Regions from separate parts of the Arthrobacter sp. SAFR-179 genome, predicted to be linked through region 2. Evidence: predicted binding sites of a transcription regulator. Region 2 holds the regulator's gene; the other holds the start of a gene.
What was found. Region 2 encodes LexA, which represses DNA repair genes until DNA is damaged. Its sites were predicted from a motif close to TCGAACANNTGTTCGA; they were not measured.
Positions count from the first base shown of each region.

Region 1: a site for LexA is predicted at 2,098-2,113, ahead of ACR65K_RS05935 (DUF6504 family protein). Genes of this name have one in related genera too.

Region 1 covers NZ_JBPFDM010000002.1:333,306-348,347, reverse strand. Annotated here, with positions in the region: gene ACR65K_RS05955 (SOS response-associated peptidase) at 51-812, shown strand; gene ACR65K_RS05950 (VOC family protein) at 839-1,261, opposite strand; gene ACR65K_RS05945 (chorismate mutase) at 1,278-1,601, shown strand; gene ACR65K_RS05940 (hypothetical protein) at 1,628-2,017, opposite strand; gene ACR65K_RS05935 (DUF6504 family protein) at 2,148-2,498, shown strand; gene ACR65K_RS05930 (DNA polymerase III subunit alpha) at 2,527-6,018, shown strand; gene thrS (threonine--tRNA ligase) at 6,135-8,144, shown strand; gene ACR65K_RS05920 (HIT family protein) at 8,163-8,750, shown strand; gene pgsA (phosphatidylinositol phosphate synthase) at 8,740-9,363, shown strand; gene pdxS (pyridoxal 5'-phosphate synthase lyase subunit PdxS) at 9,501-10,427, shown strand; gene ACR65K_RS05905 (M3 family metallopeptidase) at 10,708-12,720, opposite strand; gene ACR65K_RS05900 (ferredoxin reductase family protein) at 12,885-14,246, shown strand; gene ACR65K_RS05895 (type 1 glutamine amidotransferase) at 14,311-15,042, opposite strand, start outside.
Region 2 covers NZ_JBPFDM010000003.1:29,635-44,676, forward strand. Annotated here, with positions in the region: gene infC (translation initiation factor IF-3) at 1-904, opposite strand, end outside; gene ACR65K_RS07055 (DUF1844 domain-containing protein) at 1,308-1,694, shown strand; gene ACR65K_RS07060 (MFS transporter) at 1,908-3,203, opposite strand; gene ACR65K_RS07065 (SseB family protein) at 3,261-4,145, opposite strand; gene priA (bifunctional 1-(5-phosphoribosyl)-5-((5-phosphoribosylamino)methylideneamino)imidazole-4-carboxamide isomerase/phosphoribosylanthranilate isomerase PriA) at 4,163-4,909, opposite strand; gene ACR65K_RS07075 (CG2302 family histidine operon protein) at 5,000-5,158, opposite strand; gene hisH (imidazole glycerol phosphate synthase subunit HisH) at 5,159-5,920, opposite strand; gene hisB (imidazoleglycerol-phosphate dehydratase HisB) at 5,917-6,543, opposite strand; gene ACR65K_RS07090 (histidinol-phosphate transaminase) at 6,605-7,723, opposite strand; gene ACR65K_RS07095 (LysM peptidoglycan-binding domain-containing protein) at 7,836-8,177, opposite strand; gene lexA (transcriptional repressor LexA) at 8,614-9,348, shown strand; gene ACR65K_RS07105 (ATP-dependent DNA helicase) at 9,435-11,495, opposite strand; gene hflX (GTPase HflX) at 11,488-13,068, opposite strand; gene ACR65K_RS07115 (class I SAM-dependent methyltransferase) at 13,505-14,128, shown strand; gene dapF (diaminopimelate epimerase) at 14,100-15,042, opposite strand, start outside.

The DNA of each region.
Region 1 (15,042 bases), on a different contig from region 2:
CGCAGTGGCGTTGGATGACAGTACGTGGTGGGCGGTGGCAAGCTGGTGCCATGTGTGGACGCTACGTAATGGCACGTGCCGTGGGGGACCTCCTGGCCGAATTCGATGCCGAGCTGGAGAACGAGGTCACCATTCCGCCGTCGTGGAATGTGGCCCCGACCGACGCCGTGCCGATCGTGCTGGAACGCCTGGTGGAAGACACTGCCGCGCCCCGGCAGGTACGACAGCTGCACGTGGCACGCTGGGGCCTTGTCCCGTCCTGGGCCAAGGATCCCGGCATCGGCTCCCGCATGATCAACGCCCGGAGTGAATCTGTGCTTGAAAAGCCGGCGTTCCGGAAGGCGGTCCAGTCCCGGCGCTGCGCGGTCCCGGCTGATGGCTATTACGAATGGAAGCAGGGTCCGGGAAAGTCCAAGCAGCCCTACTACGTGCACCCGGGCAAGGACCACGGGGTGGTCTTCGCGGGTCTTTACGAGTGGTGGAAGGATCCGTCCGTTCCCGAAGGGGAGCCGGGCCGCTGGCTGCTCTCAACGTCCATCCTCACGGCAGACACACCGCCGCCGGGCTCGGAGTCCACCATCTTTGGGAAGCTGACGGAGCTGCATGACCGTGTCCCCCTGCCCATGGACAGGGACACGATGAAAGCCTGGCTGGACCCGCAGGCGGATGACGCCGCCGGGCTCGTGGACCTGGTGCGGTCCGGGGTCAAGAATGCGGCCGCCGACTGGACGGTGGATTCCGTCGGCAAGGAAGTGGGCAATGTTCGGAACAACGGCCCGGAACTGATCCGCCCGGTGGAAGCCCTGTTCTAGCAGCCGCCGCCATGGTGCGGCAGGCCTCACACGGTGACCCGGCCGGCGTCGTCCACTCCCCAAGTGGGGTTGTACGCCACCTCCCAGCGGAATCCGTCGGGGTCGGCGAAGTAGCCTGTGTAGCCGCCCCATGGCTTGGTGACCGGTTCAGCAATGATGGCCGCGCCTGCCGCCGCAGCCTCCGCCATGACTCTGTCCACCTTTTCGGGGCTTTGCACGTTGTGGCTGAGCGTGATGGAGGGGACGCCTGCGGGCGGGCCGGTGACTGCTTCGGCCTGCATCTGGCGTACGTCCCAGAGGGAGAGCACCAGGCCGTTATTCACCTGGATGAACAGCACCTCCCCGGCAACCTCCCGGTGGACCGGCCAGCCGAGGCCGTCAACGTAGAAGGCGCGCGATTCCGGAACATTGCGGACTCCGAGGGAGATAAAGTCGACTCTGGGCTCCATGCTTCGATACTGTCAGATGATGGCGACAATTCAAGGAAACGATAGGGATGCCCGGGCCGACAAGGAACAGCTCGCTGCCGTTCGGGTTGCCGTTGACGAGGTGGATGAACAGATTGTCACCCTGATCGCCCGCCGCGAACGGCTGATCAGGATCGCCGGGACGCTCAAGGGCGACGACGCCGAGGTGCGTGCCCCGGGCCGGGTGGAGCGGATCATTGAACATGTCCGGTCCGCCGCGGAGAAAAAGGACATCGATCCGGACATCGTCGAATCAACCTACCGGGCGATGATCTCCGCGTTCATTGAACTTGAACTGCGGATCCACAACAAAAACAGCTGATGTACAGGATGCGGTGGAGGGAGCCCCTAAAGGGTTTCCTCCACCGGCACCCCGTGCTGGAACTCCCGTCCGTCCGCCTCGCTGAAGGCTGACAGGACATGCCCCTGCCCGAGCCCGTTCAGGGCGGTGAGGGGAAAGCTTCCGGTGATGCTGTTTTCCGAGTGGGACACTCCGGACAGGTCGTAGTCTTCCTCGATTCCCTGGTCCCGGTTGAACGAGTAGCAGGCAATTGCCTCCCCGTTCATGAATTCAATGCACAGCCGGCGTTGCATTGAATAGTCGGGCGAGGCTCCCATCAGGCCCACCACGTAGGCGCCGGAATCCGGAATGGCGCCGTCGATATCGAACCGTGCAACGAGGGTGGAGTCCTGCGTCTTGATGCTTGCCTGCTTCAGGAGTGCGTCATCGGTACTCATGCCATCATCCTGCTACCTGCCGCACGCTCCGTCCACCCCCGCCTATGTTTTGCCGGCCTCCCGGCGTAGACTGGATTTATTCGAATACATATTCGAATACATGTCAGGTAGTTCGGTCAGGGAGGCGCGCATGGGCATGTTCAGCGAGTCCGTTGACGTGGTGTGTTCTGCTGCCGGACAGCCTGAATCCTTGACCTGGTCAGGAAAGGCGTACCTCGTCTGCGCCGAACCCGTCCGGTGGTATGAACGCCGGCAATGGTGGGCGGAGGACAGCCGGGCTCCGCTGGGAAGCGGACCAGGCGTAGTGGACCACGAAATCTGGCGGGTCCAGGTGCAGCCTGCCCCGGTGGCATCCCGTTCAGCAGGGCCGGGGGAACCTGGCGGCTCGGATCCGCTCACCCTTGACCTGACCCGCCATATCCGCAGTGGCCGTTGGCGGCTGCTGCGGATCCATGACGCTCTTCGCCCTAAAACAGCATGACCATAGAACAGTCTGAACCTCGAACAGCATGAGCTTTACCCACCTCCACGTTTCCACGGCATTCAGCGCCCACTACGGCGTCTCCTGGCCTGAAGAGCTGGCAATGGCGGCCGCGGCAGACGGCGCTACTGCCCTTGCCTGCACCGACCGGGACGGACTGTACGGCACCATCAAGCACCTCAAGGCATGCATGGCGGCGGGCATCGACCCCATTGTGGGGGTGGACCTTGCGGTTTTTGACGACGACGGCGATCACCGCACGCAGGTAGCCGGCAGGGTGGTGGTGCTTGCGCGCGGCAACAATCATGGTGTCGGGTACCGTGCGCTGTGCCGGCTGGTGTCCGATGCCCATGCCAGGACCTCGGGCAAAGCCGGAGGCGCCGTGCCGGCCGCCGTCACCCGGGGCGAACTCGCTTCCCGCACCCTTGACCCCCAAACCCTCAAGCCGGTGCTGACCGTCCTGATTGGGCCGGATTCCGACGTCGGACGGGCCATGGGAGGCCGGCGCTACATTCGTCCCCGGACCCTGTTCAAGCAATGGCTCGATGCCATGCCCGAAGGAACTGTGGTGGCGGAGATCGTCTCCCAGCTCAGCGCTCCGGGGACTCCGTTCAGCACCGCTCATGCGGTCCGCATGCTCAGGCTCGCCGAGGAACACCATGTACCCGCAATCCTCACCAACGCGGTCAGGTACTGCGCCGCGGACGGCGCACCAACCGCCGATGTCCTGGACTCTGCCCGGACGCTGAAGTCCCTTCCCGAACTGGCAGGGGAACCGCTTCTGCAGCCTACCGGGCAGGGCTGGCTGAAAACCCCGGAACAGATGCTGGGGCTGGGAAAGGAAATCATTTCCGCTGCCGGGTATGGTGCCGCCGACCTCAAACAGCTGATGGCGCAGACAGAAGCGCTCGCCGACCTCTGCCGGATAGACCCCACCACTGATATGGGCTGGAAGCAACCCGTGGTTCCTGAAGCCTCTGTGATTGGCATCAGCCAGGATCCACACTCTGAACTGATCCAGCGCTGCCATGCAGGGATCGGCAGGCGTTTCCCGGGAATCACCGGCAAGCGGGAACAGGAGATGCTGTCCCGGCTGGAGCATGAGCTTGGCATCATCAACAACCTCGGTTTTTCCTCCTATTTCCTGACGGTGGCGGAGGTGTCCCGGATGATCCAGGACATGGGGGTCAGGGCGGCTGCCAGGGGATCCGGTGCCTCCAGTCTGGTCAACTACCTGATCGAGGTCAGCCATGTGAATCCCCTCCAGCACGACCTGATTTTTGAACGGTTCCTGTCCAACGACCGTGCCACGCTGCCGGACATCGACATTGATGTTGAGAGCGCCGAACGCCACAACGTGTACCGCAGGATTTTTGACCGGTTCGGTTCAGAGCGGGTCACCCTGATGAGCATGCAAAACGGATACCGGGCGCGGGGGGCGGTCCGCGACGCCGGGCTGGCGCTGGGCATGGACGACGGCGAGGTGGGGGAGATCGCCAAGCAGTTGTGGCGCTTTTCCGCCCGGAAGTTCCGTGAAGCCCTGCAGGAAAAACCCGAACTCCGTGAGTTCGCCGGCAGGGTGGAGCAGCGCGACACTGACGGGAACCAGCAGCTTGACCTGCTGGTGGACCTCACCGAACGCCTGGACCGGCTGCCCCGCCACATCTCCATGCACCCGTGCGGGGTGATCCTGGGCGATGCCACGCTCCTGGACCGCACCCCGGTCCAGCCAAGCGGCCTCGGGCTGCCCATGAGCCAGTTCGACAAACACGACATGGACCCCATGGGCATGCTCAAACTCGATGTCCTGGGCGTGCGCATGCAAAGCGCCATGGCCTTCGCGGTCCGTGAGATCATCCGCATCCATCCCAGCAAGGAAGAGGTGGTGGCAGCGGGAAAGCATCCGGCAGGGCCTGACGGCACAGGCCCTGACTACATCGCCGGGGACGGCCGGATCGACCTCAACGCCGTCCCCCTCGACGACGAACCCACTTATGAACTGATCAGAAGCACACATACCCTTGGCTGCTTCCAGATTGAATCCCCGGGGCAGCGGGAACTGATTGGGAAGATGGCGCCCCGGGAGTTCAACGACCTCATCATCGATATTTCGCTGTTCCGTCCCGGACCCATGAAATCCGACATGGTGCGGCCCTTCCTGGAACACCGGCACGGGTTCGCCCCCGAGGTCTATCCCCACCCGGACCTTAAACCGGTGCTGCAGGAAACCCATGGCGTCACGGTGTTCCACGAACAGATCCTGAAGACCCTCGACATCATGACCGGATGCGGGCTGGCCAAGGCCGACGAGTTCCGCAGGGCGTTGAGCAACGAGACCGGTGAAGCGCAGGTGGAGGAGTACTTCCGGCGGAACGCCAAGGCCAGGGGGTACACCCCTGAGGTGGTGGACAAGGTCTGGGGGACTTTGAAGTCCTTTGCCAGTTTCGGTTTCTGCAAAGCCCACGGGGCAGCATTCGCCGTCCCCACCTACCAGTCCGCATGGCTGAAGACACACCACCCTGAAGCGTTCCTTGCCGGCTTGTGGGAGCACGATCCCGGGATGTATCCCAAGAGGCTGCTGGTGGCCGAAGCCCGCCGGCTGGGCATTCCCATCCTTCCCCTGGACATCAACCGGAGCAAAGCCGAATACCGGGTGGAGCGGATCGGGTCCGGCCGGGACGCCGGCAGGCTCGGGATCCGGCTCAGCCTGAACGGGATCTACGGGCTGTCGGCTGCCGAATTGAAGCGGACAGTCGCCGGCCAGCCGTATGACTCACTGGCGGACCTCCGCGCGCGCTCGCGGCTCAGCAAGCCAAGCATCCGGCGGCTCGCGCAGCTTGGAGCCTTTGATGCCCTGCACAAGGAAGCAGGGGGAGTGGCAAACCGGGCTGACCTGGTTCACCACCTGCAGCAGCTCCAGTCGGCCAACGGCGCCCGTAAAGGGGTGGACGTGCTGGAAGGGCAATTGTCCCTTCCCTTGGGCGATATAGAACTGCGCAACATCAAGCCCGGGCTCCCAGCCCCAACGCTGGTGGAAAACGTCCGGGCAGAACTTGACCTCATGGCCGTGGATGTCAGCACGCACTTGATGGACAGCCACCGGCCCCTGCTGGACAGGATGGGCGTCACCACTTCCGATAAACTCCTCAGCCTTCGCAATGGGACAGAAGTGCTGGTGGCAGGAGTGCGGGTGGCCACCCAGACTCCGCCCATGCGTGGCGGCAGGAGGGTGGTGTTCATCAGCATCGACGACGGCACGGGCTGCGTCGATTCCGTCTTCTTCCATGAAGCCCAGGAAAGTGCCGGGCCGCTCCTGTTTGGAACCCGCCTGTTGTTGATCCGGGGCACCACCCGAAGGACCGGCCCCCGGGGGATCAGCCTGAGTGCAAGCATGGCCTGGGACCTGAGCCGGACGGAGACATTGCCCTTCCCGGAAGCCACACCGGCCGCTGCCCAGGACGTCCCTCATCCCCTGGACGGCATCAGCAGGACACTGGCCATCACCGGTTTTAACGGCTAACGGTGCTGTGTGCCGCGTTGGTCGGCCCTTACCTGAACCGATAGCATTGACGGTGGCTGGCTGTGGTCCCCGTATGCCACAAGCTATGAAGCCTTAACTTTGAATAGGAGACACCCGTGTCAGATGCCCAGCAGATCACCCTTCTCGTCGATGGCGAAGAGACCAAGGTGACTACCGGGACAACCGGTGCGGAACTCTTCTTTGAGCGCCGTGACGTCGTTGTGGCCCGCGTTAACGGTGAGCTGAAGGACCTTGACCAGGAACTTCCCGAAGGCGCCGAGGTGGAAGGCGTCACCATTGATTCCCCCGATGGCCTGAACGTCCTCCGCCACTCCACCGCCCACGTCATGGCCCAGGCCGTGCAGCAGCTGCGTCCCGACGCCAAGCTTGGCATCGGCCCCTACATCACCGATGGTTTCTACTTCGACTTCGACGTTGCCGAGCCCTTCACCCCCGAGGACCTCAAGACCCTCGAAAAAATGATGCTCAAGATCGTCAACCAGAACCAGAAGTTCGTCCGCCGCGTCGTCTCCGAGGACGAGGCCCGCGAAGCCATGAAGAACGAGCCCTACAAGCTCGAACTGCTGGGAAAGAAGAACGACGCCGCCGAGGCCGGCGAGGGCGTCAACGTGGAGGTCGGCGCCGGCGACATCACCATCTACGACAACGTGGAGCGCAAGGAAGGCACCACCGTCTGGTGCGACCTTTGCCGCGGCCCGCACCTGCCCAACACCAAGATGATCTCCAACGCCTTCGCGCTGACCCGGTCGTCGTCGGCCTACTGGCTGGGCAACCAGAAGAACCAGCAGCTGCAGCGCATCTACGGCACCGCCTGGCCCACCAAGGACGCCCTGAAGGCATACCAGGAGCGCATCGCCGAGGCCGAGCGGCGCGACCACCGCAAGCTCGGTTCGGAGCTGGACCTCTTCTCCTTCCCGGACGAGCTGGGCTCCGGCCTGCCCGTCTTCCACCCCAAAGGCGGCATCATCCGCAAGGAGATGGAGGACTACTCGCGCCAGCGGCACGTTGAGGCCGGCTACGAGTTCGTCTACACCCCGCACATCACCAAGGGCCACCTGTACGAGGTCTCCGGGCACCTGGACTGGTACAAGGACGGCATGTTCCCCGCCATGCACGTCGACGCCGAACTCAATGAGGACGGCACCGTGCGCAAACCCGGCCAGGATTACTACCTGAAGCCGATGAACTGCCCCATGCACAACCTCATCTTCCGCTCCCGCGGCCGGTCCTACCGCGAACTGCCGCTGCGGCTGTTCGAATTCGGATCGGTCTACCGCTACGAGAAGTCCGGCGTGGTGCACGGCCTCACCCGCGTCCGTGGCATGACACAGGACGACGCCCACATCTACTGCACCCGCGAGCAGATGAAGGACGAGCTCACCAAGACCCTGACCTTCGTCCTGGACCTGCTCAAGGACTACGGGCTGAACGACTTCTACCTGGAGCTGTCCACCAAGGACCCGGAGAAGTACGTTGGCGACGACGCCACCTGGGAGGAAGCCACCAGGACCCTTTCCGAGGTGGCCCAGGAGTCCGGGCTGGAACTGGTGCCGGATCCAGGCGGAGCCGCTTTCTACGGTCCCAAGATTTCCGTGCAGGCCAAGGACGCGCTGGGCCGTACCTGGCAGATGTCCACCATCCAGCTGGACTTCAACCTGCCCGAGCGCTTCGAACTCGAATTTCAGGCCGCCGACGGCAGCCGGCAGCGTCCGGTGATGATCCACCGTGCGCTCTTCGGCTCGGTGGAGCGGTTCATGGGCGTCCTCACCGAGCACTACGCCGGAGCGTTCCCCGCATGGCTGGCTCCGGTCCAGGTGGTGGGCATCCCCGTGGCGGAGGCGTTCAACGAGTACATGTTCGACGTCGTCGACCAGCTTAAGGCGGAGGGTATCCGCGCCGAGGTGGACACCACGTCGGACCGGTTCCCCAAGAAGATCCGCACCGCCAGCAAGGACAAGATCCCGTTCGTGCTGATCGCCGGCGGCGACGACGCGGAGGCGGGCGCAGTTTCATTCCGATTCCGCGACGGCAGCCAGGACAACGGCGTGCCGGTTGCGGAAGCAGTCAAGCGGATCACCGACGCCGTCCGCAACCGGACCAGCTAGCCGAACGGAAGCAGCACAGTGCAGGAGAACACAGGCGCAGGATATCCAGGCGATGCCGGCGTTACCGACGACTTTGCCCTCGCCGGTGTCCCCGACGCCTTCCAGCGCCTGTGGACTCCGCACCGCATGGCCTACATCAAGGGCGGGCAGCACCAGTTCAAGAACGAAAACGACTGCCCGTTCTGTGTAGGCCCGAACAGGACTGACGAAGAGGCCCTCATCGTCTACCGCGGCCGGACCTGCTACGTGGTGCTGAACCTGTTTCCCTACAACCCTGGGCATCTTCTGGTCTGCCCGTACCGGCACATCCCGGACTACACGGACCTGACGGTTGAAGAGACAGCAGAATTCGCCGACCTCACCCAGACCGCCATGCGGGTCCTGCGCAAGGTGTCCAATCCCGGCGGGTTCAACCTGGGGATGAACCAGGGGGTGGTGGGGGGAGCCGGCATCTCCGCACACCTGCACCAGCACATCGTTCCCCGTTGGGGCGGTGACGGTAACTTCTTCCCCATCATCGCCCAGACCAAGGCCATCACCCAGACCCTTGATGAGGTCCGGCGGCAGGTGGCTGAAGCCTGGCCCGGGGAGTCGGATGCTGAATAGGCACGCCCGCGGATTCTTCACCGCGCTGTTTACCCCGCTGGCCCGCTGGCTCCTGAAGATCGGTGTCTCCCCGGACGCGGTGACCATCCTCGGCACCGCAGGGGTCGCTGCCGGCGCCCTGGTTTTCTACCCGCTGGGCCAGCTCTTCTGGGGCACCCTCTTCATCACGGCTTTCATCTTTTCCGACGTCCTGGACGGCATCATGGCGCGGATGCAGGGCGTGAAGAGCCGATGGGGGAACTTCCTCGACTCAACCCTGGACCGGATTGCCGACGGTGCCCTGTTCGCGGGGGTGTCCATCTGGTTCTTTACCGGCGGCAACAACATGGCCATCGCCGTATCAGCCCTGCTCTGCCTTGTCCTGGGCATGGTGGTCTCCTACGCCCGGGCCAAAGCGGAGTCCCTGGGCTTCACGGCGAACGTGGGGGTCGCAGAGCGGGCCGAACGCCTGGTCTCCGTCCTGGTCATCACCGGGCTGACCGGCCTTGGGCTCCCGCCCGTGGTGCTCCTGGTCACCCTGGTCCTCCTGGCCGCAGCCAGCCTCATTACCGTGGTCCAGCGCGTCCTCTCTGTGCGCCGGCAGGCGCTGGCGGAACCGACGCCGGCTGATTAGACATGATTAAGCCGGCCGGGCGGCAGGGGACTAGGATATAAGTGCCCGGTCAATGGACCCGGCAATCCGTGCGTGCACGTCCGGCAGCTGCCGCCGCATGCCCGGCGAAGATCATCTAGCTACCCATAGGGGTTTTTGTGTCTACACCTGATGTAAGCAACGAGGCCGGTTCGTCCGCGAACAGCGTCACGGGCAGCAGCCGCGTGAAGCGCGGCATGGCCGAGATGCTCAAGGGCGGCGTCATCATGGACGTCGTCAACGTCGAGCAGGCCCGCATCGCCGAAGATGCCGGTGCCGTGGCTGTCATGGCGCTGGAGCGTGTTCCGGCCGATATCCGTGCCCAGGGCGGCGTGTCCCGCATGTCCGATCCCGACATGATCGACCAGATCATTGATGCCGTCTCCATCCCGGTCATGGCCAAGGCCCGCATCGGCCACTTCGTCGAAGCGCAGGTCCTGCAGTCCCTCGGCGTCGACTACATCGACGAGTCCGAGGTCCTGACCCCGGCCGACTACGTCAACCACATCGACAAGTGGAACTTCAAGGTTCCCTTCGTCTGTGGCGCCACCAACCTGGGTGAGGCCCTGCGCCGCATCAACGAAGGTGCGGCCATGATCCGGTCCAAGGGTGAGGCCGGCACCGGCGACGTCTCCAACGCCACCGGGCACATGCGCAAGATCCGCTCCGAAATCGCCAAGCTCGCCGCCCTGCCCGAGGACGAGCTCTACGTCGCGGCCAAGGAACTGCAGGCCCCGTATGAACTGGTCAAGGAAGTCGCCGCCGCCGGCAAGCTTCCCGTGGTGCTCTTCACCGCCGGCGGCATCGCCACCCCGGCTGACGCGGCCATGATGATGCAGCTCGGCGCCGACGGCGTCTTCGTCGGCTCCGGCATCTTCAAGTCCGGCAACCCCGCCCAGCGCGCCGCCGCCGTCGTAAAGGCCACCACCTTCTTCGACGACCCCGACGTCATCGCCAAGGCCTCCCGCGGGCTGGGCGAGGCCATGGTGGGCATCAACGTCGACGAGATCCCCCAACCGCACCGCCTGGCTGAGCGCGGCTGGTAGGTCTCTTCCCGGGGCCGACGGGCGGCCCGATCCTCTGCGTGCTATTCCCCACGCCCCGCTAAGGCCGCTTCGCGGCGAGCGGGGACGCAGGGCCCCTTTTACGCACCCTGCCGGACCGCGCCGCCCGTTGCCTTCCCCTGTTGTAACTGACGACGCCGGTTCCTCACCTTTTCCTGGTGGGGGACCGGCGTCGTCCGCTTTTAAGCTTTTGGAACCATCGATTGCTCCGTAACTGCCGTTTTGGGGCCTGAAAACGGCAGTTACTCAGCAGTCGATAGGGTTATTCGAGGCCGCGGCGCTTTAGCAGCGGCTCCAGGCGCGCTTCGCGGCCCCTCAGGATTCGGAACGAGTCCAGGGGGTTGCGGCTGTTGCCGCGGGAGAGCAGCTCCTGGCGGAACCGTTCGCCGTTGGCACGGGTCAGGCCGCCGTTCTCGCGGAACCAGTCCACGGTTTCGGCGTCCAGCACCTCGCTCCAGATATAGGAGTAGTAGCCTGCCGCGTATCCGGCCCCCGCGAAGATGTGCTGGAAGTATCCGGTCCGGTACCGCGGCGGAATCAGGGGGTGGGCAATTCCGGCGGAAGCCAGGGCCTTGGCCTCGAACTCCAACGCGTCCCCGGGAACGCCGCCCGGCTCCAGCACATGCCATGCCAGGTCAAGAAGGGCAGCTCCCAGGTACTCCGTGGTGGCAAAACCCTCACCCCAGAGCCGGGACTCCTCCAGCCGGTCGACGATGTCCTGCGGAAGTGGCTCGCCGGTGAGATGGTGGCGTGCGTAGTTGGACAACACCTCCGGCCACATGATCCACATTTCGTTCACCTGCGAGGGATACTCCACGAAGTCCCGCGGCACGGCAGTCCCCGAGAAGCGAGGATAGGTAACGTTGGAGAACAGGCCGTGCAGCGCGTGGCCGAACTCGTGGAACAGGGTCCGCAGCTCGTCCAGGGTGAGAAGAGTCGGCTCTCCGGCGGGCGGCTTGGAAATGTTGAGGGTATTGACCACCACGGGCTGGGTGCCCAGCAGGTCAGACTGGTCAACGAGCGAGTTCATCCACGCGCCGCCCCGCTTCGATTCACGCGCGTAGTAGTCGCCCAGGAACAGCCCCAGTGCAGTGCCGTCCTCGTTGCGTACTTCCCAGATGCGCACGTCCGGGTGGTAGCCCTGGAGATCGGCCCGCTCGTGGAAAGTGATCCCGTACAGCGATGTGGCTGCAAAGAAGACGCCGTCGGTGATGGTGCGGTTGAGTTCAAAGTAGGGCCTGAGGGCCTGTTCGTCGACGTCGTATTTTTCCCGCCGCACCTTCGCAGAGTAGTAGGCCCAGTCCCACGCTTCCAGCGGGTGGCCGGCAACCTCGGCCAGCGCTGCCGCCTCGGCGTCGGCGTTGCGGATCGCGGCCGGCGCCATCCGGTTCAGCATGGTCCGGACGGCTTCGAAATCCGGGGCCGTCTGGCGGTCCGCCACCAGCTCTGCATAGTTGTCGAATCCCAGCAGCCTTGCCTTCTCCGCCCGCAGCTCCGCCATTGACCTGGCGAGGTCAAGGACATCCAGGCTGCCGCCGTCGCTGCCCCTCGCTACGGATGCTTCATACAGTCGACGGCGGATGTCCCGGTTCTCGAGGGCGGCCAGTGCAGGCTGGTTGCCGGGCTGGATCAGGGTGAGCAGGTATTTTCCGTCGTGACCGGCGGCGCGGGCTGCTTCTGCAGCACTGGCGACGTCGTCGGCCGGCAGTCCGGCCAGGTCGCTTACATCGTCCAGCAGCAGTGCGGCGGACTTCATCCCTTCCTTGACCCGCTGGCCGAACTCGGTGCCCAGCCGGGCCAGTTCGGCGTTGATGGCGCGCAGCCGTTCCTGGCCCGGTGCTTCAAGCTGGATGCCTGATTGGCGGAACTCCTTGAGGTACTCCTCCACCAGGCGGGCGGACTCGGGATCGCAGTTTTCCGTACCAATGGCGGTAAAGCGCTCATAGAGACCCCTGTTGAGGTACACCTCGTCCTGGTGGGCGGAGAAGCGCGGGGACAGCTCCGTTTCGAGCTCCCGGATCTGCTCTGTTGCGTCGGCAGACACCAGGGTGAAGAACGCCGCGGCCGCGCGGTTCAGCAGCTGCCCGGAGCGTTCCATGGCCAGGGCCGTGTTCTCGAACGTGGCTGGCTGGGCATTGCCGGTGATGGTCCTGATCTCGTCCAGGTGGGCAGACAATCCTGCCTCGATTGCTTCCCGGTACTCCTCCGCAGTGAGGGCCTCGAAGGGCGGCAGGCCGTAGGGCAGGGGACTGGGGGCAAGAAGCGGGTTGGTCATGGGCTAAACCTTTCACAGCGGGACAGGCTTCTCAATTGCGGGCTGGGCGCGTCCTCCCAGCTGGTAACCCTACAATTGCCGCTATACGGTCCGGCCCGGACCGCATTCACCGCGTGCTCCAAGGGACGCGCAACGGTTTGTCAATGATGAAAGGACCGTGGCCCATGACCAAGGGTGGCACCGGGCAGGGGACCTTCTTCCGGGGAATGCCGTTCCGGTGGGTCGGCCCGGGCGCAATCGTGGTGCTGGCGATGGCCTACGGCATCTTCTGGTTCCTTGCACGGCCGGCGGGCGAACCCGTCCTGGGGCATGTAGGGCAACTCTTCGGCGGCGAATCCGTCCTGCTGTATTCGATCGCGCTGGTCCTGGTCAGCACCCTGCCCCACGTTGAACCTGTTTTCGGCGGCATCGACCACGCAGCCATCTGGCACCGCAGGGCGGCGATGACGGCAACCATCCTCTTGCTGCCGCATATCGAACTTGCCGCCAATCCAGAGGCAACCAGCGTGGGCAAGACGTTGGCCGTGATTGCCATCAGCGGGCTCGCCGCGTTGGTTGTATGGGCAGTCCTGCCACGCTGGCGGACCATACTTCCCGCGCCTGTCCGCAGGCTGGTCCGCACCTCGTTGGAGACCAGGCCGGTCCAGCTGGCCGCCCGCCTGCTGGGTGGCTACGAGCGGTGGCGCGGCTTCCACCGGCTGACGGGCCTGTTCCTGGCCGCCGGATTCCTGCACGGCCTGCTCGACGCCAGTGCGTTCGAGGCTGTGCCCGCACTTCGCTGGAGCTACGTGGCCATCGGTGGAACCGGGTTGGGCTTCTATGCCTACCGCGAACTGCTGGCACGGCATTTCCTGCCCCACCACGACTACCAGGTGGCAGCGGTTCGGCCGGTTGCGCCGGACCTGGTGGAAGTAGCACTGCGGCCCCTGGGCCGGCCGCTGGCCTTCAAGCCCGGGCAGTTCGCCATGGTCTACCTGGAAACAGCGGATGGCTGGCAGCGGCACCCCTTTTCCATTTCGGGGCCGGCGCTGGAAGGCGGAATCAGCATTACGGTCAAGGCGCTGGGCGACCATACGGCCAGGCTTCCGGACATGGTCCAGCCGGGTATGCCGGCCGTGGTTGGCGGACCCTACGGACGCTTTGACCGGCACCGCGGAACAGCGCATCAGGTCTGGATTGCCGGCGGTGTGGGAATCACGCCCTTCCTCAGCTGGCTGCGGTCCCTGGACGGCGGGCTCCAGGACGATGTCCATTTCTTCGTCACCTCAGCGGGCCCGTCCCCCTTTGCCGATGAGATCTTAGCCATCGCCCGGGACCAGCCACGGCTCACGGTCCACTTGGTGGACACCGTGAAGGATGGACGGCTGACCCCGGAGGCGGTACTGGCCGCCATAGGTACCGGACCCCGCGCGCTCTCGGTATTCATGGGCGGACCGGACGCCATGCTGCGGCAGTTCCGCAAAGCCTTCCGGGCCGCGGGGGTCCGCAGGGCCAACATCCACCGGGAGTATTTCCAGTGGCGGTGACCTGCGATACGGCAGTCCGGCAGGATTGCCGTTCAGCGGTGGTTAAGGTCAGGAATGTCCCACGTCAGCGGGGCCGCCGGGCAGCGTGCTCACGGGCCAGGACGGCGTAGGTGTCGTCCGGGTTGCCCGGGAAGAAGCTGCCGAACTTCCGCTCCGCCGCGGTGCGGATCAGGAAGTCGGCAATGGCGGGGTTCTTGGGCAGCAGCGAGCCGTGAAGGTAGCTGGCAACGATGTTGCGGTACCGGGCCCCTTCATGGCCGTCGTTGCTGTTGTTTCCCGTTCCCTTGGCCACGGTACCGAGAGGCCGCACACCGCTGCCCAGCGTGGTCTGGCCGCTGTGGTTTTCGTAGCCCAGGACTTCGCCGAACTCCGTGGTGGAGACCTTGACGTTGCCGATCAGGCGCTCATCGCTGCCGTGGGTTTCCACGTCCAGGATGCCGATGCCGGGAATGACGGCGCCGGTGCGGGTTTTGAAGTACCGGCCAAAGAGCTGGTAGAGACCGCAAATGACCAGCATCGGCGCACCGTCCTCGGCCAGTTCCTTGAGCTGGCCGGCCCGTGCCTGCAGATCGTCCTGGATCACCAGTTGCCCGCTGTCCTGGCCTCCGCCGCCGACAATGATGTCCACATCCTCGGGGAAGGGGTCGCCCACGTTGTACTCCAGCAGTTCCGGGGTGTACCCGTGCCAGTCGATCCGGCGCTTCAGGACCAGGGCGTTGCCCCAGTCGCCGTAAATGTTCATGTCCCGCGGGTAGAGCTGGACCACGCGCAGGATTCCCTTGGATTGGCCGCCGGC
Region 2 (15,042 bases):
CAGGCACAGCGGCCGGCTTGGGCGCCGCAGGCGCGGCGGCTTCCGGCTTGGCGGCAGCTGCGGGCCGGGGCGCCGGAGCGGCCTTCGGTGCAGCAGCCTTGGGGGCTTCCTGCTTCGGAGCTTCCTGCTTCGGTGCAGCAGCCTTGGGGGCTTCCTGCTTCGGAGCTTCCTGCTTCGGCGCAGCAGCCTTGGGGGCCTCCTGCTTCGGAGCTTCCTGCTCCGGAGCCGCGGGCGCCTCGGCGGGGGCACTGTCCTCAACGATGGCATCCGGCTCGGTGGAGACGGTGAAACCCTCCGGCAGCAGGTCCGCCAGTGACTGCGTCATGGGGGCCTGGTCCTGGCCTGAGGTATCAACGCGGCCGGAAGCCTTGGCTTCGTTCTGCGCCTTCGCCTCCGCGCGCTGGGTGGCGCGCCGGGCTTCGGCCTTGGCCTCAGCCTTGTTCTTCAGGGGACCAACCACCATGACCATGTTGCGGCCGTCAATGCGGGGGCTGGACTCCACTACGCCAACTTCGGCGACGTCGTCGGCAAAGCGCTGGAGCAGGCGGATGCCCATCTCCGGACGCTGCTGCTCACGGCCGCGGAACTGGATCATGGCCTTGACCTTGTCCCCGGCACCGAGGAAGCGCAGGGCATGGCCGCGCTTGGTCTCGTAGTCGTGGGTGTCGATCTTCAAGCGGAAGCGGATTTCCTTCAGAACAGTGTTCGTCTGGTTCTTCCGGGCTTCACGTGCCTTGACTGCGGCCTCGTACTTGTACTTGCCGAAGTCCATCAGCTTGCACACCGGAGGCTTTGCCTGAGGTGCAACTTCAACGAGATCAAGGTCGGACTCGGCAGCCAGTCGCAGGGCATCCTCAATACGGACGATTCCTACCTGTTCACCTGCAGGGCCGACCAGCCGCACCTCGGGGACGCGGATACGCTCATTGATTCTTGGCTCGCTAATGTTAAAGCTCCTGTGTTTGTTGTTGATTCCCGGCAAATAGAGAAGGCCCCCAATTGCCGGAGCAATCGAAGGCCTCAGATAGGTTGGCTCAGCAACCCCGAAAGGGCTGCACGTGCACAGTCCCGGCGAGTGCCGGTCCGTGCCCAACCAGGTACCCGGCAACCTTGCGTCCCCTGCAGATTCCGAAAGGAACGCCTGGGACAGCGGCTGACGCGGGTGGGAGAGAACTCCGCTTGCAAACTGGAAGCCATTCTACAGAAAAAATTCCCGTCAACGCCGCAAAAGCGCTGTTGGGAACCTGATCGTTGGGACAATCTCTGAAAATAACGCCATCCAGTCGGTCTGTGTCAAGCTTACCAGTATGAGCACCCCAGACAGTAATTCGTACGTCTTCGAGCCCGGCGACGCAGGCGCAGACGTTTCACAACAGATCCGCGACATCTCGGAAGTACCCGCCATCGAGGTCATCACCACGGCCGCCGTGCACCTCATGAGCGCCGCCGCGGTCAAGCTTGGCCTGGCCGCGGAGGACAACGCGGCCGAACTCAAGGACCTGGACGAGGCCCGGAAACTGATCACCGCACTGGCCGGCCTGGTCACCGCCGCCGCCCCCGAAATCGGTTCACAGCACGCCGGTCCCTTGCGCGACGGTCTGCGGTCCCTGCAGCTGGCCTTCCGCGAGGAGTCGCTGATTCCGGACGCACCGGGCAAGGGCCCAGGCGAAAAGTACACCGGGGCAGTGAACTAAGGAAAAAACCCACCCCAGCAGCGTCCGACGGCGGGACGGCCTTTCAAGGTCGTCCCGCCGTCGCGCTTTAACTCCATCGATTGCTCCGTACCTGCCGTTTTCCCAGCCCAAAACGACGTTTACGCAGCAATCGATGGGCAGGCCGGCAGGGTTCCCTGGCCGAGCTTGCGAGGTTAGGGTGCCGGTGGGGAGCAATCGATGAGGAGACGGGTATCAGGCGACGGCTTTCCGGCGGCGCTGCTGGAGGACGAGGCCCACCAGGCACAGGACGACGCCGGCGGCGCCGACCGAAACGAAGCCCCCGGACGGCCCCATGATGTCGATGAAGATGCCGGCCCGCGGCGAACCGAGGGCAACACCTGCGGTGAGGGCCGAGCCGTACCAGCCCATGGCCTCCCCCCGCCGCTCCTCGGACACCAGGTCCGCGACTTTTTCGGAGGCCGCGGAGAGTACGGGAGCGCAGAGCAGGCCCGGCAGGACGGAGACGAAAGCCAGGGTCCAGGTGTCGTGGGCAAAAGCCATGGGCAGGGTCAGTGCCGCCATTCCCAGCAGCAGGATGACAGGCGGGATGGGCCGGTGCATGGCGCCGTAGATGAGCCCGCCCACCACAGACGCGGCGCACCAGAAGACGAAGACGATGCCGATTTCACTCTGGTGTCCGCCGGTTTGCAGCGCCGCAACAATGCCGACGTCGGTGCCGCTCAACACCATGCCGGCGCCGGCGGCAACGGCGAAGAGTGCCGCGACCGTTGCGGTGAACCACGCAAAGCCGCCTGCCAGCCTTCCGCGCAGTCCCTGTGCAGCACTGCTGGCCGCCCCGGCCGGCGCCAGCTCCGCGGCCGCTTCCTGGACGTGGGCCGGCGCGGTGGAGACGACGGCGACTTCCGCTGCGTGCTGCTCATCCTCGACGCATTCGAGGGTTTGCCCCGAACTGCGGGTGGGCGGGTTGAACCACATAAGGAACAACCCTGCGAGGGACGTGGCCACGCCCACCACGGTCAACCCGGCAATGGTGAATCCACTGGTGGCCACCACAGCGCCGGCGGCAGGGCCGATCATGAAGACCATTTCCGTTGTGATGGCGTCCAGGGCGAAGGCGGTGCGCCGCTGGTCGCCCTCCGCCAGGACGCCAAGGGACTGCCGGACCACGCTGAAGATGGGGAGGGTGAGCAGGCCGCCCACGAAGACCAGCGGGAGGAGCCACTGGTAGGAAACGTGCGGCACGACAGACCAAATCACCGTCTCCGAGATCACGGACGGGATAAGTGCGGTCCGCAGTCCCACGGCGTCAACGCGTCTGCCCCGCCATGGAGCGCCCAGGGCAATGCCGATCGTCATGACGGCTGCGGCGGCACCGGCAGCGGCATAGCCCTGACCCAGGGTAAGGACGATATGCAGGGTCAGGAGCACCCCGGCGGCCGAGTGCGGGATGCGGGCAATCATGCCCACCAGCAGCAGCCGGCGGATCGGCCGGATGGCGAGCAACTCCCGGTAGAGAGCGAAATTCACGAAGCGGTCCTTCAGGGTATGCCGCAGCGCTGGCGGGGATCACCCATCCGGCTGCCGCTAGTCGGGAGCGCGCCTCAGTTTGATTTCCAGGGAGTCGACGCGCTCCCCAAACAATACATTCCGTGACCACTCCGACTGCAGGCCGGCCACCAACTCCTGGACCCCGGCGGCATCCAGGCCGTCCTCGAGGTACAGCACCACCTGGAGCTCCGGCCCGGCTCCGCCGCCCGGGAGCACGGAGCCGTCGGCTGTGCTGGCCACTACTCCCCTGCCCGGCAAAAGCCGGATGCTGCGGATGGCGGCGAAACCGGAGGCCGCGCGGGACATCTCATCGGCCAGTTCGGGGTCGTTGTACGAAGGGGTCCAGCCGTGCTGCTGTGCCAGTGCCCAGACGCCGGGGCGGCGCACCACGAACGTCACGTCTGCTCCCGGGTCCAGGACCAGGAGCTCGGCGCCTTCCGCGACAGCCGACAGGGCCGCCCGTGCAGCGTACACGGCGACGGGCCGGGCCTCCGGATGCCAGGCGGCCAGGGCGGCCGCCGAGGTGAATGCGGGGAGGGCGGTCCTGCCATCGGCCGCCTTCAGCGTCACCAGGGCCATATCTGCCTGCTTGTCGGCGTGCAGCCCGTGGGCTGATTCAGCCTCTTCGGCCAGCTGCGCAACAATCGGAATGAAGACCCGTGCCGTTGCAAGGGCGGCGACGACGCCGGCTTCGTCTCCCGTCCCCTGCCGGAGCGCGGCGACAGCGGTGAGGTAGCCGGCGTCGGCCGTGCCGTCGTCGTCCTCGAAGTTGTGGATCTTCCCAGCGTCACCGGCAAGGCTGCGTCCTGCCCATGGCTGGCCCGCGGAATCCGTGGCGCCGCCGGCACCGGCCAAGGCTGCCGCGATGTGACCGGGCAGTTGGCGGGCTGCCGGGGGCCCCGGCTCTTCGAGATTAGGCATGGGTGAATAGGCCGGTTCTAGCGACGGCCGGCGACGTCGAGGGCCTCAGGCAAGGTGAAGGCGCCTGCGTACAGGGCCTTGCCCACGATGGCGCCTTCGACGCCCAGGGGGACCAGCGACCGGAGGACCTTCAGGTCATCCAGGCTGGAGATGCCGCCGGAAGCAACCACAGGCTTGCCGGTCTTTTCCACCATCTGGCGGAGGAGTTCGACGTTGGGTCCCTGCAGCGTGCCGTCCTTGGTCACGTCGGTCACGACGTAACGGGAGCAGCCGGCCTCCTCGAGGCGGCCCAGCACGTCCCAGAGGTCTCCGCCTTCCTTGGTCCAGCCCCGGCCGGCCAGGGTTGTCCCGCGGACGTCAAGGCCGACGGCGATTTTGTCGCCAAAGCGCTCGATGGCCCGCTGAGTCCACTCCGGGTTCTCCAGCGCAGCCGTCCCCAGGTTGACCCGCGCCACACCCAGGTCAAGGGCGGCCTCCAGGGTCTGGTCATCACGGAGTCCGCCGGAGAGCTCCACCTTGATGTCCAGCCGGCCCACAACTTCACGGAGCAGGTCAGCATTGGAGCCGCGGCCGAAAGCGGCGTCCAGGTCCACCAGGTGCACCCACTCGGCGCCCTGCTGCTGCCAGTTCAGTGCAGCTTCAAGGGGCGTTCCGTAGCTGGTTTCGCTGCCGGCCTCGCCCTGGACCAGCCGGACGGCCTGGCCGTTGACGACGTCGACGGCAGGCAGCAGTTCAAGTACCGGCAGGTCATGTGCGGTGGTCATACTCATCCTCGATGTTGGTTCTTCGGTTCGGGCAAAGGCTGGGTGGGGCAGGGCGTGCAGGCCGGCATGGCACTGACGCCACGGCGGCGGTCAGCCCGCCGGCAGCGTCAGCAGGTAGGCGGCGAGCAGTGACATGGCGGCCAGCACGTAGAACCCGATCTGGGTCCAGAGCGGCTTGTGCTGCTGCCGGAAGGAGATGCCGCCGCCGATGAGAATGCCGGCGAGACCCGTCAGGAGTACGGACCACATCTAGACGTCGCTGCCGGCATCGGCCGGCGCTGCAGCAGGTTGGCCGCCAACCGGCTTGCGCAGGCCTTCCACCCAGTTGCGCAGGAGCCGCGCGCCGGCGTCGCCGGACTTCTCGGGGTGGAACTGGGTGGCGCAGAGGGGGCCGTTCTCGACCGCCGCGATAAACGGGCCGCCGTGTTCAGACCAGGTCACCAGGGGCGGCGCCATCCGGGGCTGGATGACGTCGAAGTTCCATTCCTGCACGCCATATGAGTGCACGAAATAGAACCGTTCGTTTTCGAGGCCGGCGAAGAGTTTGGAGCCTTCCGGGACCTTGACGGTGTTCCAGCCCATGTGCGGAACCACTTCGGCGCGGAGTGCCTCGACCTTGCCCGGCCACTCACCGATGCCCTCGGCTTCGGTGCCGTGCTCCACTCCGGCTTCGAAGAGGACCTGGAGGCCCACGCAAATGCCAAGCACGGGGCGGCCGCCTGCCACCCGCCTGCCAATGAGCCGGATTCCGTCAACGGCCTTAAGTTCGCGCATGACGGTTTCGAAGGCACCCACACCCGGGACCACCAGACCGTCCGCGTTCAGTACATCTTCAGGCTTGGCGCTGAGGATCACTTCCGCTCCGGCACGTTCCAGGGCACGTACAGCGGATCGCACGTTCCCGGAGCCGTAGTCGAGCACGGTGACTGTGGGCTTGCCCTCGGGTGAAGGCAGCTTGCGTGAAGCGGACGGGTCGATGATGGCGCCGTCCTTCAGGACCTGCCCGCTCACAGCGCCCCCTTGGTGGAGGGGATGCCCTCGACCCGGGGATCGGGTTCGACGGCGGCGCGGAGGGCGCGTGCGAAGGCCTTGAACTGTGCCTCGACGATGTGGTGCGGGTCCCGGCCGGCGAGCACGTTCATGTGCAGGCAGATGCCCGCGTGCAGCGTGATCGCCTCGAAAACGTGGCGGGTCAGGGAACCGGTGAAGTGGCCGCCGATCAGGTGGTACTCCTGACCGGCGGGCTCGCCGCCGTGCACCAGGTAAGGACGCCCGGAGACGTCCACCACAGCGTTGGCAAGCGCTTCGTCCAGCGGCACGGTGGCTTCGCCGAACCGGCGGATCCCGGCCTTGTTGCCCAGGGCGGTCCGGAGGACCTCGCCGAAGGTGATGGCCACGTCCTCCACTGTGTGGTGGACGTCGATGTGGGTGTCACCCGTGGCCTTGACCGTCATGTCGATCAGGGAGTGCTTGCACAGCGCCGTGAGCATGTGATCGTAGAACGGCACAGAGGTATCGATGTCCGATACGCCGGTTCCGTCGAGGTTGATCTCCACGAGTACGGAGGACTCGCTCGTGGCACGCTCCATACGGGCGGTCCGGGCCGCGGCCGTATTCAATCCGGTGGGACTCATGCTGAAGGATCCTTAGTGGGAGAGGAAGTGGTTCAAGGCGTCCAGCGCCGCTGTATCAAGTCTAGGCGGGAAGCGCGGCCTGGCCCGCAAGGATGCGCTCCAGGGATGTAAGGAAGGCTGTGGTTTCCGCCTCAGTGCCTGCAGTGACCCGAAGGTGGCCGGGAATTCCCACGTCGCGGATGAGCACCCCCGCATCCAACAGCTCCTGCCAGACCTGGTGCGGGTTTTCCAAGCCGCCAAAGAACACGTAGTTGGAGTCCGACGCGGCCGGGGCGAGGCCCATCCGGGTCAGTTCCGTCACGATCCGGTCGCGCTGCTTCTTGATGTCCTGGACATCAGCCATCAGCGCTTCACGGTGTTGGAGGGCGGCCAGGGCCGTCGCCTGGGTGATCGCGGACAGGTGGTACGGCAGGCGTACCAGCCGCAGCGCGTCGGTGACCTCCGGGGCGGCCGCCATGTAGCCAAGCCGGGCGCCGGCCAGGGCGAAGGCCTTGCTCATGGTCCGGGAAACGATCAGCCGCTCCCGTCCGGGCAGCAGGGTCAGGGCACTGGGAGTCCCGTCGTGCGCGAACTCGTGGTAGGCCTCGTCGACGATCACAATGGCCTGGCTTGCCTCGCCGGCCTCATACACAGCCTCAACGACATCCAGTCCCAGGCCGGTCCCGGTGGGATTGTTGGGCGAGCAAAGAAACACGATGTTCGGCTGCAGTTCCTTGACCTGCCGGGCGGCGGACTCTGCGCTCAGGTCATAGCCTTCCGCGCGTTGACCGGTGATGTATGCGGTGTCCGTTCCGCTGGCCAGCAGGGGGTACATGGAATACGTGGGCGGGAAGCCGAGCGCGGTGCGCCCCGGGCCGCCAAAGGCCTGGAGGATCTGCTGCAGGACTTCATTGGAGCCGTTGGCTGCCCAAAGGTTGGTTTCATCGAGCCCGTGGCCCAGGTATTCCGCCAATGCTTTCCGCAGTTCGGTGAACTCCCGGTCCGGATAGCGGTTGAGCCCCGCGGCAGCCTCCGTAACTGCGGCGCTTATGGCGGCACGCACGTCTGCAGGAACACCATGGGTGTTCTCATTGACGTTCAGCAGGATGGGGACGTCCAGCTGGGGTGCTCCGTACGGGGTCAGCCCACGAAGATTGCTGCGGAGGGGAAGCCGGTTCAGACGTTCTAGCTGGTCGTTCACCTGAACAGTTTAGTTGCCGGGGCAACCACCGGAAAATGTGACGGGTGCTGTTCGCCAAGGGCGTGGCGGGCAATTGGCCGGGTTTCTTCCGGGGCCGACACCCGCATCCCGCTTAGCGTGTGGGGACGAAGAGTTGCTGGCCAGGCAGGACGGCGCCGGCGGAAAGGTTGTTGAGCTGGACGATGTCTGCCACCACGTCCCGTGCATCCCGGTCCGGAGCAACGGCCCCGGCGATTGACCACAGCGACTGCCCGGCCTGCACCGTTACCGTGACCGTGGGCGTTACGGCCAGGTCAGCAGCGGAATCTGAGGCTTTGGCCGGCGAGTTGAAGAGTCCGGACAGGGACACCAGCAGGACGGCGAGAAGTACTAGAGGCACTCCGATTAGGACGATCTGCCCCCGCCGCGTGAGCCGCAAAGGCGCTGCTGATGGGCCGCCGCTCTTTGCAGAAATCGAGCGCTTTGAAGTCTTCCGCCCCCGCAGGGAAACCGGCTGCGGGAGTGAAACCTGATGAAGAGATATAGCTGACATGAACTGAGCCCTCCTGGACCTGCCGTGCTGCCCGGGTGTCCACCCAGCCAGCTGCCCCTCGATGTGTTCCGTGGCCGCCAACCACTTCCGGCCACGTCTTCGAATAGGGCAAGCACTGGTTAGAACACATGTTCGAACTTTGCTTGTTAAGTTTTAGCACCTATCAACGAATAATGTCGAGACTCGCTAGAACAAATGTTTGAAAAACCCATGTGGCTGGCCTAGTTTTGAAACCAAAGAACAACCACCACTGAAGTTGATCAGCAGGGTCTGACAATGACAGTGGCAGTCCTTCCGGTGGCGCTGCGGAACAGCGCCAGGCGAAAGGTCCGGCGGCAAGCGAAAGGCATTGGCGAATATGGCAGCAGCAGCCGCCGGGGGCAGGACCGCCCCGCAATCGAAGAAGACAGCCAAGGGTTTGACGCCGCGGCAGAAGAAGATCCTCGAAACGATCCAGCGCTCAGTCAATGAAAATGGCTACCCGCCCTCCATGCGCGAGATCGGCGACACCGTGGGCCTGGCGAGCCTGTCCAGCGTGACCCACCAGCTCTCGCAACTGGAAAAGCTGGGTTACCTGCGGCGCGATCCCAAGCGGCCGCGCGCCATGGAAGTCCTGATGCCGCTCACGTTGGACGGCGGCGGCAAGGCAGCAGGCACATCTCCTGCTCCCCAGGCCCAGGGCAGCGGAGCCACGGTGACCGAACTCCCCACTGCCCTTGATACGGCCATGGTTCCGTTGGTTGGCCGGATTGCTGCCGGCGGCCCCATCCTCGCCGAGCAGCTCGTCGAAGACGTCATGCCGCTCCCCCGCCAGCTCGTTGGCCAGGGCGAACTTTTCATGCTACGGGTGGCAGGCGATTCCATGGTGGACGCGGCCATCTGTGACGGTGACTGGGTGGTGGTGAGGCGCCAGGCGGACGCCGCCAACGGGGACATTGTTGCGGCTTTGCTTGATGACGAGGCAACCGTCAAGACGTTCCGCCAGCGCGACGGCCACACCTGGCTGCTCCCCCAGAACACCCAGTACGAACCCATCTTGGGAGATCACGCCACCATCATGGGCAAAGTGGTCTCGGTCCTGCGTTCCCTTTAGCCGTTCCTTTTGGCTAAGGATCCACTGGCCACGTTCACTTTAGCCGACGGTCCGTCGGTTTACCGGGTGTTATCCCTGGACACCAGCTATCTGGCCGCGTCCGCCCCAAGCCGGGTCAACGCGGCCAGTGCCTTACTGCGGTCCGTGGTGGCCCAGAACGGCGGGAGCGCTCCCCGCAGGAAGCCTGCATAGCGCTCTGTCGCCAGTCGGGAATCCAGAACGGCCACCACACCTTTGTCTCCAGTGGACCGGATCAGCCGGCCGGCGCCCTGGGCCAGCCGGATGGCAGCGTGCGTGGCCGACACCGACATGAAGCCGTTCCCGCCCGCCTGCGCCACGGCACGGGAACGCGCCGTCATCAGCGGATCGTCCGGCCTGGGGAACGGTATGCGGTCGATCACCACCAGGCGGCAGGAGCCTCCCGGAACGTCAACTCCCTGCCACAGGGACATCGTCCCGAAAAGGCAGGTGTCCGGTTCGTCCGCGAACTGCTTGACCAGAGCTGTCATGGTCGATTCACCCTGGCAGAGTACAGTCACATCGAGCTTGGGCCGGAGGGCGTCGGCGGCCTCTTCAGCCGCCCGGCGCGACGAAAACAGGCACAGTGCACCCCCGCCCGACGCTTTGATGAGCGCTTCCAGTTCCTCCAGCGCCTCAGGGGAAACACCACGGCCGGGTTTTGGCAGGTGGCCGGCCACATAGAGGATGCCCTGTTTGGGGTAATCGAAGGGCGAGCCGACATCCACCCCCGTCCAGCTGGGGGCGCCCTCACCGATGAGGCCCAATCCCCCGGCTGCGGGTTCGAAAGCCGAGCCAATCGCCAGCGTTGCGGAGGTCAACACGACGGTGTGCCCGGCGAAAAGGCCTTCCCGCAACCTTCCGGCAACGGACAGCGGTGCGATGTTGATCAGCACCGGCGCGCTGTCATCGGGCTGCGTGTATCCCTGGCCTGGATCGAAGGTGCCGGCGCGGGAAAACCAGACGACTTCCCGGTTTTCCCGGGCAGCGATCAGCCGCTCACACAGTTCCAGGATGAGCATGAGGCGGGACCGCGCCAGCTGCCGGCCGCCGTCGGCAGTGGTGTTGCTGTCCCCCTTGGAATCTGACAACGCGGCGCGGCAGGCCTCCCGCAGCTGGTCGATGCAGTCCAGCTGTTCGTCGTTCAGGCCGTTGGGGAGCAGGCCGTTCGGCGCGCCGGCAAGGGCCAGCTCGAGGTTGTCGGCTGCGGCGTTCAGGGCGTCAACGGTGATGGCGGTATGTTTGCGGGCGCCGGACGCGGCAGCGTGGACCATGGCTACGGACAGCTGCCCGGACACGGCGCCGGTAACCCGGTCCTGGAGTTCGTGGGCTTCGTCCACCACCACGACGTCATACTCGGGCAGGACTGCAAGCCCTTCGAATGCGCTGACAGCCAGCATGGCATGGTTGGTTACCACCACATCGGCCTCGGCGGCGTCCTGCCGCGCCAGCTCGCTAAAGCACTCGGCGGCCATGGGGCATTTCTGGGCGCCCAGGCACTCCATGGAGGTAACGGACACCTGTCGCCAGGCACGGTCTGTCACGCCGGGGAGGAGCTCGTCCCGGTCGCCGGTGGCCGTTTTCTCCGCCCACTCGCGGAGCCGCACCACTTCCTTGCCAAGTTGCGAGGAGGGGCCGCCCACGGACGCGGCGAAGTGCGGGACACTGGTGTCTTCGCCCAGGGAAAAAAGCTGCCCTTCGGAGGGCTCCTCGGAAGGGAAACCGCCTTCGAGTTTGTGGCGGCAGACGTAGTTGGACCGTCCCTTCACCAGGGCAACCTTGACGGGCCGTTCCAGGGCAGGGGTGATGTTCTTCAGCAGCCGTGGCAGGTCCCTGCCAACAATCTGCGTCTGCAGTGCCAGCGTTGCCGTGGACACCAACGCCGGCTTGTTGCTCTCAAGGGCGTGGGCGATCAGCGGCACCAGGTAGGCCAGAGATTTTCCCGTCCCGGTGCCGGCCTGGACCAGCAGGTGGTTGCCCGTTTCGATGGCCCGGGCCACCTGCCGGGCCATTTCGTGCTGTCCGGTGCGGCTTTGTCCGCCCATGCCCGCGACGGCACGGTCGAGCAGTTCAATGACGAACTGCTCGCCGTCCGTCTGCGGGGCTTCGCCGGCCGCGGGATCACTCATCGACGACGAATGGTTCCAGTTCGGACGCCAGGCCCTCGCGGACCTTCACCTCAGCCCTGGTCCCTGCCTCAACGTGGTCCACGTTGAGGATTTCGGCGTCGGACTCGTGGAGCTTGCTGATCAGGTCTCCGCGGTCGTAAGGGATGAGCACGTCCATCTTGACCGAAGGCCGGGGAATCGATTCGCTGATGGCCTTCAGCAGTTCAGGAATGCCCTCACCGGTGCGGGCGGAGACCACCACGTGGCGTGGCTCGCGCTGCTTCAGACGCTCCACCACGAAGGGGTCGGCCGCATCGGCCTTGTTCAACACGATGATTTCCGGCACCTTGCGGGCATCAACTTCGCTGAAGACCTTCCGGACGGCAGCGATCTGTCCTTCGGGATCGGGATGCGAAACGTCCACCACGTGCAGGATCAGGTCCGAGTCCGCCACCTCCTCGAGGGTGGAGCGGAAGGCCTCCACCAGCTGGGTGGGCAGCGAGCGGACGAATCCGACAGTGTCCGCCAGGGTGTAGCCGAGGCCGTCCGCGGTTTCCGCCTTGCGGACGGTGGGATCCAGGGTGGCGAACAGCGCGTTCTCCACCAGGACTCCGGCGTCCGTAAGCCGGTTGAGGAGGGAGGATTTTCCGGCGTTGGTGTACCCTGCAATGGCCACGGAGGGCACTTCATTACGACGGCGGTTGGCCCGTTTGGTCTCGCGTGCCGGCTTCATCGCGGCGATTTCACGCCGCAGCTTGGCCATGCGGGTACGGATCCGGCGCCGGTCCAGTTCGATCTTGGTCTCACCGGGGCCACGGGAGCCCATGCCGGCGGCAGCGCCGCCCACCTGGCCACCGGCCTGGCGGGACATCGACTCGCCCCAGCCGCGCAGGCGGGGAAGCAGGTATTCCAGCTGCGCAAGCTCCACCTGGGCCTTGCCTTCGCGGCTCTTGGCGTGCTGGGCGAAGATGTCAAGGATCAGGGCCGTACGGTCGATGACCTTGACCTTGACGATGTCCTCAAGGCCACGGCGCTGGGAAGGCGCCAGTTCAGCGTCCACCACCACGGTGTCTGCACCGGTGGACATGACAATGTCCTTGAGTTCGAGTGCCTTGCCTGAACCCAGGAAGGTTCCCGGGTCCGGCTTGTCGCGGCGCTGCACCAGCCCGTCCAGGACTTCGGAGCCGGCAGTCTCGGCGAGGGCTGCCAGCTCACGCAGTGAGTTTTCGGCGTCCGCAAGGGTGCCCTCGGACCACAGCCCGGCCAGGACCACCCGCTCCAGGCGGAGCTGGCGGTACTCGACTTCGGTGACGTCTTCGAGTTCGGTGGACAGGCCTGCCCTTCGGCGCAGCGCGCGCCGTTCCTCGAGGTCCTGCTGGTCGCCGTCGTAGGTTGAGTGTTCTTCGTCGAGGCGGGAAATTGCCTGTGCCTTGCCGAGCACCGCTTTTCCATTGCCGCTGCCCTCACCGGCGGGCGTGCTGACATTCTTGGCCGGGACGTCCTTGGCGAGGATCCGGTCGATGACAGCCTGGATCTCCTGCGGACTCATGTCCTGGGCGGCTGGATCGGAACCGGTGTTGGGCTGGCTGGTCATGGTCTCCTTTGAAGATTCGGCAATTCCAGAATAGTGCTGATTGGTTGGAAGTTGGAACGTATTCGCGCTGGGCTGACGGCCTGCGGTCATGCAATACTCCTGTTTTTGTGGCGGCCGGCTGCAATGCCGGGGCCGGGGATGCCGCGTCAGGACGGCGGCGGGGCAAAATGGGGCCGGAAAACAGCGGGAAGTGCAGCAGGAGGCTGACTTTCGAGTATCGTCCGGCTGCCGGGACAGACAGTTGGGTCTGGCCGGTGCACAAGCGGAAGGCTTAAAACCTGCATCGCTGCGGAACGGGCTGTCACTGGAGGACAGGCTGCGGGACGGGCGTGGCCCGTGCCGGCTACTCGAAGATCAGGAACATGCGATCCAGCGTAGCAGAGCGGGTTTTGCACGGTTTCCCATTACGCTGCAAGGGGAACTACTCTGGCCAGTTATGGAGTCCGCACACTATTTCAGCACGTCCCCCGCCGGCCCCTTCACCCGGAAGCCCCTGACCGTGGAGTTGGCCGGTGAAACGCGCAGGCTCCAGACTTCCACGGGCATCTTCAGCCCGGACGGGATCGACAAGGGTACAGCGGTGCTCCTGGCCGAAGTTCCGGCGCCGCACCCCACGGGAAACCTGCTGGATATCGGATGCGGCTGGGGTCCCATCGCGCTCACCATGGCACTGCTGGCGCCCGGGTCAAAGGTCTATGCAGTGGATGTCAACGAACGCTGCGTCACCCTCACCAACGAAAACGCGGCTTCACTGGGACTGTCCAACGTCGTGGCCAGCACTCCCCAGGAGGTAGACCCCGACCTGCGGTTCGACACCATCTGGTCCAACCCGCCCATCAGGATCGGCAAGGACGAACTGCACGCGCTGCTCAAGCTGTGGCTTCCGCGCCTGGCAGAGGGCGGGACTGCATGGCTAGTGGTGCAGAAGAACCTGGGCTCGGACTCCCTGCAGCGCTGGCTGGCCGCTGAACTGGACAGTTCCTTCAGCGTGACGCGCGAGTCCACGTCAAAGTCCTTCCGGATCCTGAAGGTTACGAAAGCGTCCCGCTCGCAACAATAACGGCGGGGCCGCTGAGTTCCACGTGCTCATGGCCGCCGGGGCCGGCAAAGAACTTCACGCCCACCACACCGCCAGGAACGTGGACCCGCCAGGCATCGGGGGCTTCCGCTCCGGCCCAGTGCCGGATGGCCACGGCCGCGGCGCAGGCCCCGGTTCCGCAGGACTGGGTCTCCCCCACACCGCGTTCGTGCACCCGCATGGTCACAGAGCCCACACCTTCATGGACCAGCGGCTCCGCGGGGACCACGAACTCCACGTTGGTCCCGTTGGGGGGTACCGGATCGACCTTGGGTGCGGTGAAGAGCCGGGTACCTTTGAGTTCGTCCAGTTCCGCGAGGGCCACTACCGTGTGCGGGTTCCCCATGCTCACGGACAAGGCAGGACGGGCAACTTCCAGTCCGTCGGCGGTGACCAGGGAATCCATGGCCTTGGCGCTTGCCTCCCCGGGGAAGATGAACTCCCAGGGGCCCATGTCCACGGCATACCCGTTTCCTGTCCGGACCACGGTCTTTACCCCGCCGCGGGTGCCGATGGTGAGCGATCCGCCGTCGGGCAGATCGATCAGGCCCTCGGACCGCAGGAAGTGGACGAACACCCTGACCCCGTTGCCGCACATTTCAGACAGTGAGCCGTCGGCGTTGCGGTAGTCCATGAACCATTCCGCGTCCGGGGCTTCGGTGAGCAGTTCCCGGCCCTCGGGCAGGAAACGGGAAGGGACGGCCCGGATCAGGCCGTCGGCGCCGATCCCCCGGTGCCGGTCGCAGAGCGCGGCGGCCTGGTCCGCGCCGATGACGTGGGCGCCTTCAGGGTCGGCCACCAGGACGAAATCGTTGCCGGTCCCGTGCCCCTTGGAGAAGCGGAGCCCGCTCAGCGTGTGCGGGACGGTTCCGGTGGTTTCGGCGGGGGTTGCATTC